Regions from separate parts of the Rhizobium sp. CB3090 genome, predicted to be linked through region 2. Evidence: riboswitches for the same ligand, from Rfam matches in the RefSeq annotation. Region 2 holds a riboswitch; the other holds the start of a gene.
The links. Region 2 has a riboswitch for S-adenosylmethionine ahead of metA (homoserine O-succinyltransferase). Riboswitches for the same ligand answer to the same signal wherever they lie in the genome.
Positions count from the first base shown of each region.

Region 1 (7,277 bases), 760 kb from region 2:
CCGTCATCCGTCTCCATCTGGTAGTGGCCGAACATCATGCCCGAGGGTGTGTCGAGCGGACAGCCTGAGGAATATTCATAGGTATCGCCGGGCCGCAGCCTCGGCTGCTCGCCCACGACGCCGGGTCCGGTCACCTCGTCCACCATGCCGTTCTGATCGGTGATGTGCCAATAGCGCGTCACCAGCCGCACGGAGACGGTCGAGTGGTTGGAAATCACGATGCGATAACCCCAGACGTAACGATCGTCATCCGGATCGGATTGCTCCTCCAGATAAAAGGGTTCGACAACAACTTCGATGTCGTGTGTTAGAGCGCGATACATGCCTGACACCTTGGTCACTACTCCGAAACGTCGCGCGCCCAAACGAACGCACAAAGGACGCTCCAGCATTTTAAATCTAGGGCACCTTATCCGCTTTCTATGATCCCACGGAAAGCGGGATACTTAGGGGTATCCTATAAAGCGACCTGTTCCGTCAAGGAATGGATTGGTGGAAACGCCTTTGACGGATTAAACCCTTCGGATTTCCAGATGTTAGGACTAACTCTAAAGGTTAATCGTCCGCGGTCGAAAGTATAGCCGCAAAGTCTGTTTTCAAGATGTGTAAGCCCGCCCGAACAATATTCGGGCGGGTTTGGGTAGAAAAGTCAGGCAGAGACCTGCGCCAGTGCGCGGGCGAAATCCTCGATCAGATCCTCGCCGTCCTCGATCCCCGCGGAAAAGCGCACCGTTCCCGGCGAAATGCCGAGTTCGGCACGGGCTTCGTCGGTGAGGTTCTTGTGGGTGGTGGTGGCCGGATGGGTGATCAGGCTCTTGGAGTCGCCGAGATTGTTGGAAATCTTGACGATCTCCAGCGCATTCTGCAGCTTGAAAGCCGCTTCCTTGCCGCCCTTCAGCTCAAATGCCACCAGCGTCGAGCCGCCGGTCATCTGCTTGGCGACGATATCGGCCTGCGGATGGTCCTTCCGGCCGGGATAGATCACGCGAGCGACCTTGTTGGTCTGCTCGGCGAGGAAATCGGCAATCTTTGCCGCATTTGCCGTCTGTTGCGTGACGCGCAGCGGCAGCGTCTCGATGCCCTTCAGCAGTGTCCAGGCGGTGAACGGCGACATGGCCGGGCCAGTATGGCGGAAATAGTCCTGCAAGTTCTCGTCGATCCACTGCTTGTCGGAGAGGATGACGCCGCCGAGCGAACGGCCCTGGCCGTCGATGTGCTTGGTGGCGGAATAGACGACGATGTGTGCGCCGAGTTCCAAAGGCTTCTGGAAGAGCGGCGTCGCAAAGACGTTGTCGACCACGACCTTGGCGCCGATCTGATTGGCGAGCTTGGCGACGGCAGCGATATCGACCACTTCCAGCGTCGGATTGGTCGGGCTTTCGAGGAAGAAGACCTTGGTATTCGGCTGGATCGCCTTTTCCCAATTTTCGGTGAAGCGGCCGTCGACCAGGGTGCATTGAATGCCGTATTTCGGCGCCAGCGTCTCAACGACCCAGCGGCAGGAGCCGAAGAGCGCGCGGGCTGCAACGATATGATCGCCGGCCTTCAACTGGCAGAGGATGGCGGCCGAAACGGCGGCCATGCCGGAAGCGGTGGCGCGGGCTTCTTCGGCGCCTTCCAGAGCGCACATGCGCTTTTCGAACATGTCGTTGGTGGGGCTGCCGTAGCGGGCGTAGATGAAGCCGTCGGTCTCGCCCTTGAAACGGGCTTCCGCGGCTTCCGACGTGTCGTAGACGAAGCCTTGCGTCAGATAGATTGCTTCGGAGGTCTCGCCGAATTGCGAACGGAGCGTTCCGCCGTGAACGAGCTGGGTTGCGGGGCGCCAAGTCTTGCTCATGCCATCACCACTTTCAAAACAAAAAAACCGGCCGCGAAAAGCAGACCGGTTTAACCCCGGTCCTTTTAGCCACTTGTTTAACGTGGCTGCAAGCCGACCGGCCAAATCACCACGGGATAAGTTGCAATACTGCCGTTGACCGCTTGCGTCAATTCCCCGAGTTTGGTTTTGTCTGCGGCAAATTACTGCCCGCGCCTTCGTCAGGATGCGCAAAGGTCACAGTAACATTTTGAACGGCGCGTAACCCGGTAAGTCTGTTCTCGACTAGCCGGGTCATGCGCTGGGAAAGAGGCATGATGGCTCGCACTACTGGAATTTTGGCCGATCGCGCCATTGCGGCGCTCTTCGAAGCGGGAAGGCTGACGAGCGAAAAAGAACTGGATGTCGATCAGATCCAGCCGGCGAGCCTCGACTTGAGGCTCAGTGCGCATGCTTTCCGCGTCCGCGCCAGCTTCATGCCCGGCCCATCGCATCTCGTCGCCGACAAGCTCGACCGGCTGAAGCTGCATGTCGTCGATCTCTCGGAAGGCGCGGTGCTGGAAACCGGCTGCGTCTACATCGTGCCGCTGATGGAGCGGCTCGACCTGCCGGCCGATATGTCCGCCTCCGCCAATCCGAAGAGCTCGACCGGCCGTCTGGATATCTTCACCCGCGTCATCACGGACCGGGCGCAGGAATTCGATAAGATCCCGGCCGGCTATTCCGGTCCGCTCTATCTTGAAATCAGCCCGCGCACCTTTCCGATCGTCGTGCGCCGCGGCTCGCGCCTGTCGCAAATCCGTTTCCGCGTCGGACAGGCCACACTCTCCGAGCCGGAACTGCTGGCGCTGCACGAGAGCGAGACGCTGGTCGCCAGCAAGAAGCCGAACGTTACCGGCGGCGGCATAGCGCTGTCGATCGATCTCGCCGGCGATAAGGAAGGCCTGATCGGCTATCGCGGTAAGCACCACACGGCGGTCGTCGACGTCGACAAGAAGGCCCAGCACGATATCTTCGATTTCTGGGAGCCGCTCTACAGCCGCGGCCGCACCGAACTGATCCTCGATCCGGACGAATTCTACATTCTGGTCTCGCGCGAAGCCGTTCATGTGCCGCCACACTATGCCGCCGAAATGACGCCCTTCGATCCGCTGGTCGGCGAATTCCGGGTGCACTACGCCGGCTTTTTCGATCCCGGCTTCGGCCACGCGCCAGCCGGCGGCCGCGGCAGCCGCGCCGTGCTGGAAGTGCGCAGCCACGAAGTCCCGTTCATCCTCGAAGACGGCCAGATCGTCGGCCGCCTGGTCTACGAGCACATGCTGGAACAGCCCTCAAGCCTCTACGGCTCCGGCCTCGGCTCCAACTATCAGGCGCAGGGGCTGAAGCTTTCGAAGCATTTCCGGCTGTGATCGTCTATTTGGCGGCCTTGACAGAGACCGCCAACTGTTGGACACCTCTGAATGTCAGGCGGGTGTAGCTCAATGGTAGAGCAGCAGCTTCCCAAGCTGAATACGAGGGTTCGATTCCCTTCACCCGCTCCAGGTTTCTTTTCAGCGTTGTAGATCTCTAGGATACGCCGAAGGTGATTGATCACATAACCATTGAAGTGAGCGATCTACAGAAAAGCAGGTCATTCTACGAGAAAGCCTTCGAACCTCTGGGATATCGCCTTTCCTTCGGAAAAGAGGGCGTATTCTGGGCATTCGACGTGGGGGATGGCAGCCTGTTCGAGATCCAGCACACGGGCAGCAAACCGCCTTTGACGCATCTGCATGTCGCCTTCCGCGTTCAGAGCAGGGCTGAGGTCGACTCGTTCTATCACGCCGCTCTTCAGGCCGGTGCCAAGGAAAACGGTGTGCCCGGTCCACGACCGGAATATTCTGCGAACTACTATGCCTGCTTCGTCCTTGATCCCGATGGCTACAACATCGAAGCGATGATCAACAAGCCTGCGACATGAGAGTAGACAGTCGAGGACGCGCCGGCGTTCTCGCATGTCCTCGTAAGCCTCTTTCAGAGCGTCGCTGAAGGCAGCGATTGGGCGAGCCGGGCGGCGGGCGATGCAGGATCGTGGCACGTCTGGCCGGACTTGCGAAGGATCAGACGCGTCCCGTGGTTCGCCGTTATCACCTCTATCCATCCCCATTCAGGTTAATGCCAGACATTCGTGGCAGAAGCTCATTCCTTAACCGGAACGGATGCCGATGCTCAATGTTGGGCTGCTTTACAGATTGAGGGCGATCTTCACGCGCGGCGTGTTGAAGATTTCCCGCCGCACGAAGGTACCGCCCAGCGCGACGATCATCTGGAGGGATGGCAGCGTCCGCATTGGGCCAAAGGCCTTTCTGCGGAAGGGGATCGTCATCGATGCGCAACGCGGCAGCATCGATATGGGTCGAAGCGTCTCCCTCAACGACTATACCATTCTGCTCGGACGCGGCGGCATCACGATCGGCAATGATGTGCGGATCGCCGCCCATGCCATGGTGGTTTCGTTCGACCATAATTTCGATGATCTCACACAGCCCATTCGCATGCAGGGCGTTACCAAGAAGCCGGTTGTCATCGAAGACGATGTCTGGATCGGCGCCGGGGCGAAAATCTTGGGCGGTTCCCACATATCCAAAGGGTGCGTCATCGGTGCCAATGCCGTCGTCAAGGGGAAGACCGAACCCTATGGCATCTACGTCGGCGCTCCCGCGCGGCTGGTCAGGCGGCGGGGCGAAACGGTCAGCGTCGGACACGCGAATGTCGAACGGCTTTCTCTCTCCAAAAGAAAAACGGACTGACGGGCTCGCTTAGAGCCGGATGATTTTAGGTCGAAACGACCTAAAATCTGAATCCGCTCTAGAATCAAAGAAGTAGAGCATGATGTCGTCCGAAAACCGCTCACACTTTTCGGCATCATGCTCTAGAGCGGTTCAGCTTTTCACGGAATCTTAGAACCGCTCTATCTTTTTGTTTTTTCGCAATTCCGGACGGAAAACCGCTGCACACTTTTCCTGGAATTGCTCTAAACAAACAGGCGGAACGCGATGAAGCGTCCCGCCCTTCCGTGTCGAATTATCGCGCCGAGCGGTGCTGGCGGTCTCAGAACTCCGTCCAGTCCGCGTCCTTCGCAGGAGTCGCGACGGTCTGGTTGCTGCCGCCGAAGGCGCTCATTAGCTTTTGACCGAGCGCGCGGGCGGGCGAGGGAGCCGGGCGTGCCTTCGTCCTTTCGACGGCACGGACCGGAGCAACCGTGGGCCGCGGGGCGGGGCGGGCGGAGACGCGCGGCGCCTGGCTCGACGGAGCTGCAGAAGCAACGTAACTGCCTTCTGTTCCCGTCAGGCGGAATTGGCTGAGCAGAGCCGTCAGCGCGGCGGCTTCCGTTGCCAGGTTATAGCTGGCGGCGGTGCTTTCCTCGACCATGGCGGCGTTCTGTTGCGTGCCGTGATCCATGGCGTTGACGGCGGTATTGATCTCCTGCAGGCCGGCCGATTGTTCGCGGGACGCTTCGGCGATGGCATGCACATGCCGGTTGATGTCCTGCACTTCCGAGACGATGGCGTCGAGCGCCTTGCCGGTCTCGTCGACCAAATTGACGCCGGTCTGCACATGCGTGCTGGACGCGGTGATCAGCGATTTGATCTCCTTGGCGGCATTGGCCGAGCGCTGCGCCAGTTCGCGCACTTCCTGGGCGACGACCGCAAAGCCCTTGCCGGCCTCACCGGCACGAGCGGCTTCGACACCGGCGTTCAAGGCGAGAAGGTTGGTCTGGAAAGCGATGTCGTCGATCACGCCGATGATGTTGCCGATCTCGGAGGAGGATTTCTCGATCTGCTGCATGGCGCTGACGGCGCTGCGGACGATCTCGCCGGACCGTTCGGCGCCGGCGCGGGTGTGGGCAACGAGCTGGCTTGCCTCTTCCGCCCGCTTGGCGGCGTCCTTGACCGTGGTGGTGATCTGCTCCAGGGCCGCGGCCGTTTCTTCGACGGCGGCCGCCTGTTGTTCGGTGCGCTTGGAAAGCTCGTCGGCTGAGCCGCGGATCTCATTGGCGCCGGCATTGATGGCGCGCGCATTGGCGCCGACCGCCTGCATTGCCTCGTTCAGTCTGATCAGCGAATTGTTGAAATCCTGCCGTAGCTGGTCGAGATGGGCGACGAACTGCGTGTTGATGTGGGTGACGAGATCGCCGTCCGCCAGACGCTTGAGGCCGTCGCCGAGCGCCTGGACTGCCTGCTGCAGATGCGCATCTTCCGCCACTCTTTGCGCTTCATGTTCGGCGCGCTCGCTCTCGCTGAGATTACGGTCGGCCTCGGCTTGCGCCTCCAGTCGGGCCTGTTCGATGGCGTTGTCGCGGAAAACGGAAACTGCCGAAGCCATTTGGCCGATTTCGTCGCGGCGGTCGAGACCTTCGATGTCGCTTGTGGTGTCGCCGCTGGCAAGCGTCACCATGCGCAGATGCAGGCGCGTCAATGGCGTCGCAATGCCGGTCTGCGCGACATAGACGCCAAGGGCCATGGCCAGAAGAGTCAGTGTACTGAGAATAACGAGCGTGTAGTCGATCGCTGTGCTGACGTCGGCGGACAAGGCATCGGCGCCGCCATTCATCCGGTCGGTCAAGGCGTTGTTATTGGCCTGCATTTTGGCGTCGAGCGCGGTCAACTTGCCGACAACCGCGATCATGCTCGCCGCTGCGCCTTTCGCGTCGCCGTTTTTGCGCTGATCGATCACCTTGTTCGTCAGCGCTTCCAGCTCATCTATGCCCGCGAGGATCTCATCCATCTGCGCCTTTTGCGCAGGAACCCGGCTTTCGGCCTGCTTCAACCGATCCTTGGCGTCTGCGAAACGGCTCTTGCCCGCTGCAATCGTCTTGAAGGCGTCGCTGTCGGGATCGAAATTCAACATTATGCTTGCCTGCAGCACCGAGGTCAGAACAGATGCGCTGGAACGCGTGCCCTGGGTCGCCGCAACGGCCTCGTTGTCGAGGAAGGCGCTGTAGGCCTGGTCTGCGTTGCGGAATTCGCTCACGATGTAGAGTGTGCCGGCGAAGCAGATGATCCCGAGAAACAGGATCACGGCGAGCATCTTGGTTTTGATTTTCAGGTTCCTGAACATGACGATCCGCCCGAAGCATATCGCGCCGCACCTGCGGTAGAGCGCCATGATCCGCTTTCCCTGGAGAAGTGATGGATGTCGCGCTTGCTGCCTGGTGTACGCAAGTGAAGCCGAATTTTTATGAGATACCTTGGCAGGCAAGGTTTGGACGACCTGCGTCATGCGATCAGCTTTCGGGGCCGACGTCGTCTATGCCAAATAGAATCGACAGAGCTTAATCGACCGCTAACGCCGATATGTTTCACACCCGATTCTGCCGGGTATCCACGCATTTTCCAGGTATTGCATTCTCCCTCCGGCACGACTCTGTTACACCAGTCTCGAAATCGGAAACCACGAACCGACCGGAGGCTGGATCATC
Region 1 covers NZ_CP121662.1:140,423-147,699, forward strand. Annotated here, with positions in the region: gene apaG (Co2+/Mg2+ efflux protein ApaG) at 1-323, opposite strand, end outside; gene QA646_RS00725 (O-succinylhomoserine sulfhydrylase) at 650-1,837, opposite strand; SAM riboswitch at 1,882-1,960, opposite strand; gene QA646_RS00730 (2'-deoxycytidine 5'-triphosphate deaminase) at 2,131-3,225, shown strand; tRNA gene QA646_RS00735 (tRNA-Gly) at 3,284-3,357, shown strand; gene QA646_RS00740 (VOC family protein) at 3,399-3,776, shown strand; gene QA646_RS00745 (acyltransferase) at 4,021-4,605, shown strand; gene QA646_RS00750 (methyl-accepting chemotaxis protein) at 4,907-6,916, opposite strand.
Region 1: another riboswitch for S-adenosylmethionine. It lies ahead of QA646_RS00725 (O-succinylhomoserine sulfhydrylase); the one in region 2 lies ahead of metA (homoserine O-succinyltransferase).

Region 2 (7,277 bases):
CATCAGCTCGGCAAGCGAAAAGGCTTCGGCATGCAGGCCGGAGGTCTCCTTGGCCTTCAGTGCGGCCTCCAGCGCAATGGCGAAGGCAGGGCCGCGGCCGCCGGTATAAAGCGATGTGGCGTTGAACAGCACATCTTCGGCGGCCTTGCCGTCGATCCCCGATGTCGCCGCAAGCGCTTCCGGTAATTTGGCGAGGCCGGTAGCGAGCGCCTGGTCTTTCGAGATTGCGGCGGTGACGCCGGCAAGCGCTGCGACGGAGGCTATAAAGGATTTCGTGGCGGCGACGCTTTTTTCCGGGCCGGCATTGAGGCCGAGTACGATATCGGCCTCCTTGGCGAGCGGGCTGTCGGTGACGTTGACGACGGCGATCGTGGTGGCGCCGCCCTGCTTGGCGGCGGCCTGCAGCGCGATGATATCGGGGCTGCCGCCGGATTGCGATACTGTGAAGTGGATGCCGCCCTTCAGGTGCAGAGGAGCGCCGTAGACCGAGGCGATCGAAGGACCGACCGAAGCGACGGGCACACCATGGGAGATTTCGAAGAGATATTTGAAGAAGGTGGCGGCGTGATCGGAAGAACCGCGTGCTGCCGTGGTGATCACAGAGGGACGGATGGAGGCGAAGAGCTTTGCGATTTCGGCAAAGACGGGCTTTTCTTTCTCAAGCACGGCCGCGACGACGTCCGGCGACTGGCCGGCTTCCGTCAGCATCAGGGATTGGGTCTCGCTCATAGGTCATCTCCAATTCTCAATTCGGCAACGAAATCGTAGGCATCGCCGCGATAATGCGAGCGGGTGTATTCAACGACGCGCTGGTCTTCCAGGCGTGAAATACGTTCGATCAAAAGCGCGGGCGCGCCGGCTTTGACATTGAGGATCGACGCGGAGCTCGGATCGAGTGTCACTGCTGTCAATCGCTGCAGAGCCCGGACCGGCTTGAAGCCGTTCCCAGCCAGCGCATCATAGAGCGAACCCTCGGAAACCGCATCCTCGCCGAGAAATTTGATCGGAACGACGGCTCGCTCGATGGCAAGCGGCTGGCCGTCTGCCAAGCGCAGGCGGTCGAGCCGCAGCACCGGCTCGTCCAGGCCGAGACCGAGCAGGAAGGATTCTTCCGGGGCGGGCGCGCTGACCGTACGCGACAGGATCTTTGCCGCCGGCTCACGGCCCCGCGAGCGCATATCGGCCGAGAAGGAGGAGAGGCGCCAGAGCGGTTGTTCGATGCGCTCGACGCGCTCCGACACGAATGTACCGCTGCCATGGCGCGACTCGATCGCGCCGGAGGCAAGCAGATCGCGATAGGCGGTGCGGACCGTGACGCGGCCGACCTGTAAAGCCTCGGCCAGATCGCGCTCGCCCGGCAGGGCCGTTCCGGACTTCAGCAGGCCTTCCTGGATAAGGCCGGTCAGCGCCTGCGCCAGGCGTTTGTACAACGGCCCCGTCATGGCCTCGTCGCGCAGACCACGGCTGTTCAGTTCAGTGATCAAACTGGTTCTATCCATGGGTTCTTTATAGAACCTATTTAGAACCAATCCGCAAGGTGAATCTGATCTAGCGGCCAAAAATGAATCGACCGGGCGTGATGTGCGCCCGGTCGAAAAGGATGTCGTCAGCTTAATTCTTGGTGAAGATATAATCCGTTTCCTGCCGCAGCACTTCACCGGGACGAAGGACGGCGTTCGGGAAGTTCTGGTGGTTGATGGCATCCGGCCAAATCTGAGTTTCAAGGCAGAAACCTGCAAAGGGGCCGATCTTGCGGCCGTCGTGACCGGGAACGGGAACATCCAGCTTGAAGCCGGCGTAGAACTGCACGCCGGGCTCGGTCGTGCGCACCTCAAGCGAAACACCGGAATTGACGCTGCGCGCCAGCACCACCGAGCGCTTGGCGGTACGCTCGGACGACAGGCAGAAATTATGGTCGTAGAGCGCCTGTTCGGCCCCATCGAAGCGCATCATCGGCGCCATTTCGCGGAAATCGAAGACGGTGCCGGCGACGTGGCGCACTTCCCCCGTCGGTATCTGCTTTTCGTCCGTTGGCGTATAGTTATCTGCAGCGATCATGATGTCGTGGCCGAGTGCGTCGTCGCGACCATCGAGGTTGAAATAGGCGTGCTGGCAGACATTTGCGAGCGTCGGCTTATCGGTCGTCGATTCATAGATGACCGAGAATTCGCCGTTGCCATGCACCCAATAGGTCGCCTGGATCGTGCAATTGCCGGGATAGCCGGCCCGGCCGTCGGGATCGACGATCTTCAGCACGACGCGGTCGACGGCGTGTTCGACGATCGTCCAGTTGCGCTTGGCGATGTTGTCCTTGCCGCCGTGCAGATGGGTGACGCCCTTTTCGTTGAGGTCGAGCTGATAGTCCTTACCGTCCAGCGTGAAATGGCCGGCGCCGATGCGGTTGGCGCAGCGACCGGGCGTAGCGCCGAAATAGGAGGAGTGGGCCGGATAATCGTCGAAGTTGTCGAAGCCGAGCAGAAGGGCGGGGCTATGGCCGTCCAACCGCAGGTCCTGAATGACGGCACCCCAGGTCATGATATGGGCCGTCAGGCCGCCGCCCGCTATTCTGACGCGATAGACCGTTTCTCCATCGGCCGTCGTTCCGAAAACTTCCCGCTCCAAATTATCCTTCGTCATATCAGCTCATCCATTCCTATCGAAAATTCGAGGCCAGACCCTGCCCCCATTTGCGTCGGTCCGCAACCGGTTCGATCGCGAAATTTAGGGGCGGGCAGAGGGGGATCAAGAGCTCGTCTGGTTCGTGGTTTCCAGACTGCGCCGGGAGTGTGCAATGTATGTGACAACGGAGGCTAGGGTGAGGAGCTATGGGCAATTCTAGCGCGACAATTCCCGCATCGCCTTTTCCAGCCCACCAAGAGTCAGGGGATACATCCGCTCCGCTAGCAAGCGGCGGATGATCGAGATCGAGGTCGTATAGCCCCAATAGTTTTCCGGTATGGGATTGAGCCAGACGCATTTGCGGAAATGGCCGGTGATGCGGCTGAGCCAGATATCGCCCGCCTCCTTGTTCCAATGTTCCACCGAGCCGCCGGGATGGGTGATCTCATAGGGGCTCATCGAGGCGTCGCCGACGAAGACGACGCGGTAGTCGGGGCCGAAGGTGCGGATCAGATCGGTCGTCGCGGTGACATCGACACGCCGGCGGCGATTGTCCCTCCATACGCCTTCGTAGAGGCAGTTGTGAAAGTAGAAATATTCCATATGCCGGAATTCGGCGCGGGCCGCGGAGAACAGTTCCTCGACCACGCGGATATGATCGTCCATCGAGCCGCCAACATCGAAGAACATCAGCAGTTTGACGGCATTGCGCCGCTCCGGCCGGGTCTGGACGTCGAGATAGCCATGTTCGGCGGTGGAGCGGATCGTGCCGGAAAGGTCGAGCTCCTCTGCCGCGCCTTCGCGCACCCAGCGGCGGAGCCGTTTCAGCGCCACCTTGATGTTGCGGGTGCCGAGCTCGACGCTATCGTCGAGATTTTGAAATTCGCGGCGATCCCAGACTTTCGCCGCCTTGCGGTGACGGGACGCGTCTTGGCCGATGCGCACGCCTTCCGGGTTATAGCCATAGGCGCCGAACGGCGACGTGCCTGCCGTACCGATCCATTTTGAGCCGCCCTGGTGGCGGCCTTCTTGTTCGGCAAGGCGCTGACGGAGCGTCTCCATCAGCTTTTCGAAGCCGCCGAGTGCCTCGACCAGCTTCTTTTCCTCGTCCGTCAGATGTCTTTCGGCGAGCTTGCGCAGCCATTCATCGGGGACAGCGACCGGCTCGGCCGGTGCCGCATCATTGCCGACGGCCTCGACACCCTGAAAATAATCGGCAAACACCTGATCGAAGCGGTCGATGAAGCGCTCGTCCTTGATCAGCGATGCGCGGGCCAAATAGTAGAAGGCCTCGACGTCATAATCGGCGATCCCTTCTTCCATTCCCTCCAGAAGCGACAGGAATTCCCGGAGCGTCACCGGAACCTTTGCTTCCTTCAGCTTCAGGAAGAAGGGAATGAACAAGCTCAGAACCTCTCTTGGCCGATCTCCTCGAGATCATAGGGGGTCGTCTGATAGATCTCGTTGATCCAGTTGCCGAAGAACAGATGCGCATGGCTGCGCCAGCGGTTTTGCGGCGCGATGTCCGGGTCGTTATGCGGGAAATAATTGTGCGGCATCTTGATCGGCACGCCCGCATTCACGTCCCGAAAATATTCGTCGGCCAGCGAAGTGGAATCATACTCCACGTGATTGAACATGTAGAGCCGGTTGCAGGCCTGCTCGTGGACCAGACAGACGCCCATCTCGCTCGATTCCATCAGGATCTGCAGCCCCGGCACCTTTTCGATGTCGGCGCGGCGCACTTCCGTCCAGCGCGAGACCGGAATGGCGAAATCATCGGAAAAGCCGTTGAGGTAGACCGAGGACGGCTTCAGGTTCTGGTGGCGATAGACGCCGAAGGCTTTTTCCTTCAGCGTATATTTCGGCACCTTATGGAAATGATAGGCAGCCGCCATCGCGCCCCAGCAGACGTTCATCGTCGAATGCACATTGGTCGCCGTCCAGTCGAAGATCTGCTGCATCTCGTCCCAGTAGGTGACCTCCTCATAATCCAGCAGCTCGATCGGCGCGCCGGTGATGATGAAGCCGTCGTATTTGCGCTCCTTCACTTCCTCCCAGGTTTGGTAGAAGGCGAGCAGATGCTCTTCGGATGTGTTCTTGGCCTTGTGGCCGCCGACGCGGATCAGCGAGAATTCCACCTGCAACGGCGAGGCGCCGACAAGGCGCGCAATCTGCACTTCGGTCTTGATCTTGTTCGGCATGAGATTGAGAAGCCCGATCTGAAGGGGGCGAATATCCTGCCGGATCGCCACCGTTTCGGTCATCACCCGCACGCCCTCGCTCTGGAGGGCTTCGAACGCGGGCAGCGTATCGGGAATCTTGATGGGCATCGTTGTCACTCGACCAAAAACAAAAAACCGGCCGCGATAAGAATCGCTACCGGTCCGCACGCGGCCCTTTAGCGACTTTTTTAACGTGGCTGCAAGCCGGCCGGCCAAATCACCACGGGAGAAATTCAATAGACCTGTGACCCCGGCGGGTCAATGGGTTAACTCCAGGCCCAGGGCCGCCTCGCCTTTCGAGGCCTTGACGTTTGCGCTGACGCTTCAACGCCAAGGCACCTCAGGGTGAGGCGGAGAGGGTTTGCGCCAAGGCGTAGAAGATCAGCCCTCACCCTGAGGAGCGGAACCCGGAGGGTGGAGCCTCGAAGGGCGAGGGCGGGTATGGTCGGCCCTCCGTCGCTTTTCGAGGCACAGGGCGACCGCGGCCGCGCCGTGATGTCGGGTGCCACCTACAGATGTTCAAGGAGTGCTTGCATACCATAGCCCAGACGCCGCTTGGCGTCCTCGATCGGCAGCCAGAAGAAACGGAAGCCAATCGGATCGCCGCCGTCGAATGGCGTCATTTCATAGTGAAGCCAGGTGGAGGGCGCCGTCTCGGAGATGCGGCAGCGGAAATAGTGCCGTTGGTGGTGATGCTCGCGCCCGTTCTTTTCAAAACGATAATCGTGAACGCCGAGCGGATGGAGTTCGTCTGGCGCAAAACCCGTTTCCTCCTCGAATTCGCGCGCCGCCGCCGTTGCGATATCTTCGCCCGGTTCCACCGTGCCGCCGGGAACCTGGAGCTGGACGGCCGGAAAATCCGGCTCATCGAATACCAGCAAGTGCCGGTCGTTCACCGCATAGATCAAGACCTTCAGGGCATCCGGCTGCATCATTTCCCTTGCCCGCGCGCCATGAAGGCCAGCCGTTCGAAGAGATGGACGTCCTGCTCGTTCTTCAGCAGCGCGCCGTGCAGCTTTGGCAGCGCGCTCTTCGCATCGACACGCAGGGTAGCCGGATCGACATCGTCGGCGACCAGCAGGCGGATCCAATCGAGCGCTTCGGAGGTCGAGGGCTTCTTCTTCAGACCCGGCACATCGCGGATCTCGAAAAACTGGATGAGTGCTGCTCGCACCAATGCCTGCTTGATGCCGGGATAGTGCACCTCGACGATGCGTGTCAGCGTTTCGGCATCGGGAAAGCGGATATAATGGAAGAAGCAGCGGCGGAGAAAAGCATCCGGCAGCTCCTTTTCATTGTTCGAGGTAATGATGACGATCGGCCTGACGGCGGCGCGGATCGTTTCGCCGGTTTCGTAGACATGGAACTCCATGCGGTCGAGTTCCTGCAGCAGATCGTTCGGGAATTCGATGTCGGCCTTGTCGATCTCATCGATCAGCAGCACGCATTTCTCTGGTGCCGTAAACGCCTGCCAGAGCTTGCCTTGGCGGATATAGTTTTTGACGTCGTTGACGCGCGCGTCACCCAATTGGCTGTCGCGCAGGCGTGAGACGGCATCATATTCATAGAGGCCCTGCTGCGCCTTGGTGGTCGATTTGATGTTCCATTCGATGAGATCGAGCCCCAGCGCTGCGGCGACCTGGCGAGCCAGTTCCGTCTTGCCGGTCCCCGGTTCGCCTTTCACCAAAAGGGGTCGTTCCAGCCGAATGGCGGCGTTGACAGCAACCATCAGATCCTTGTCGGCAATATAGTCTGCGGTGCCCTGAAATTGCATTGGAAGGCTTTCATCAATCTTTGGGGCGCAAGCTAGTCCTTGGCCCTATTCGGTTCAAGGCGTGAAACGGTGTATATACCGAACGTGATCACGCTGATGTATCGCATGGATGGACATGTGAGCAGGTCATGATTAACTGAGGATTAAGTGCGTTGCAGGGAAGTGTTGATGGCAGTTGATACGCAAGCCAAGCCGAATATCGAGAGTGCTGACCGGGTCGGATACGACTTTAGCGTTCTCTATCGGCTGCGCATGATGTTTTCCGCCTTTTGGAATTCGGCCGTACGCGTCAAGATCGTTTCGCTTACGATTGCGTTGTTCGTAATTATCCTCGTCACGGCCTATGTCCAGGTTCTGCTGAACAACTGGAATGCGCCGTTTTATGATTCGCTGGCGCGACGCGATACCAGGGCATTCTTCCATCAGCTCGGCGTCTTCGGCATCATCGCCGGCCTGCTCTTGGTCCTCAACGTCGTGCAGGCATGGCTCAATCAAATGACCGCGCTTTATATGCGCGAAGGTCTGGCGCGTGACCTCGTCGACCAATGGCTGCAGGCCAAGCGCGCGCTTCGTCTCGCCTCTTCCGGCCTGATCGGCGTCAATCCGGACCAACGGCTGCATGAGGATGCGCGCAATCTTGCCGAAAGCACGACAGGTCT
Region 2 covers NZ_CP121662.1:3,295,978-3,303,254, reverse strand. Annotated here, with positions in the region: gene QA646_RS15900 (SIS domain-containing protein) at 1-729, opposite strand, end outside; gene QA646_RS15895 (GntR family transcriptional regulator) at 726-1,499, opposite strand; gene QA646_RS15890 (aldose epimerase family protein) at 1,612-2,637, opposite strand; gene QA646_RS15885 (VWA domain-containing protein) at 2,836-4,023, opposite strand; gene metA (homoserine O-succinyltransferase) at 4,026-4,952, opposite strand; SAM riboswitch at 5,001-5,078, opposite strand; gene QA646_RS15875 (NUDIX domain-containing protein) at 5,354-5,776, opposite strand; gene QA646_RS15870 (MoxR family ATPase) at 5,776-6,618, opposite strand; gene QA646_RS15865 (ABC transporter ATP-binding protein/permease) at 6,787-7,277, shown strand, end outside.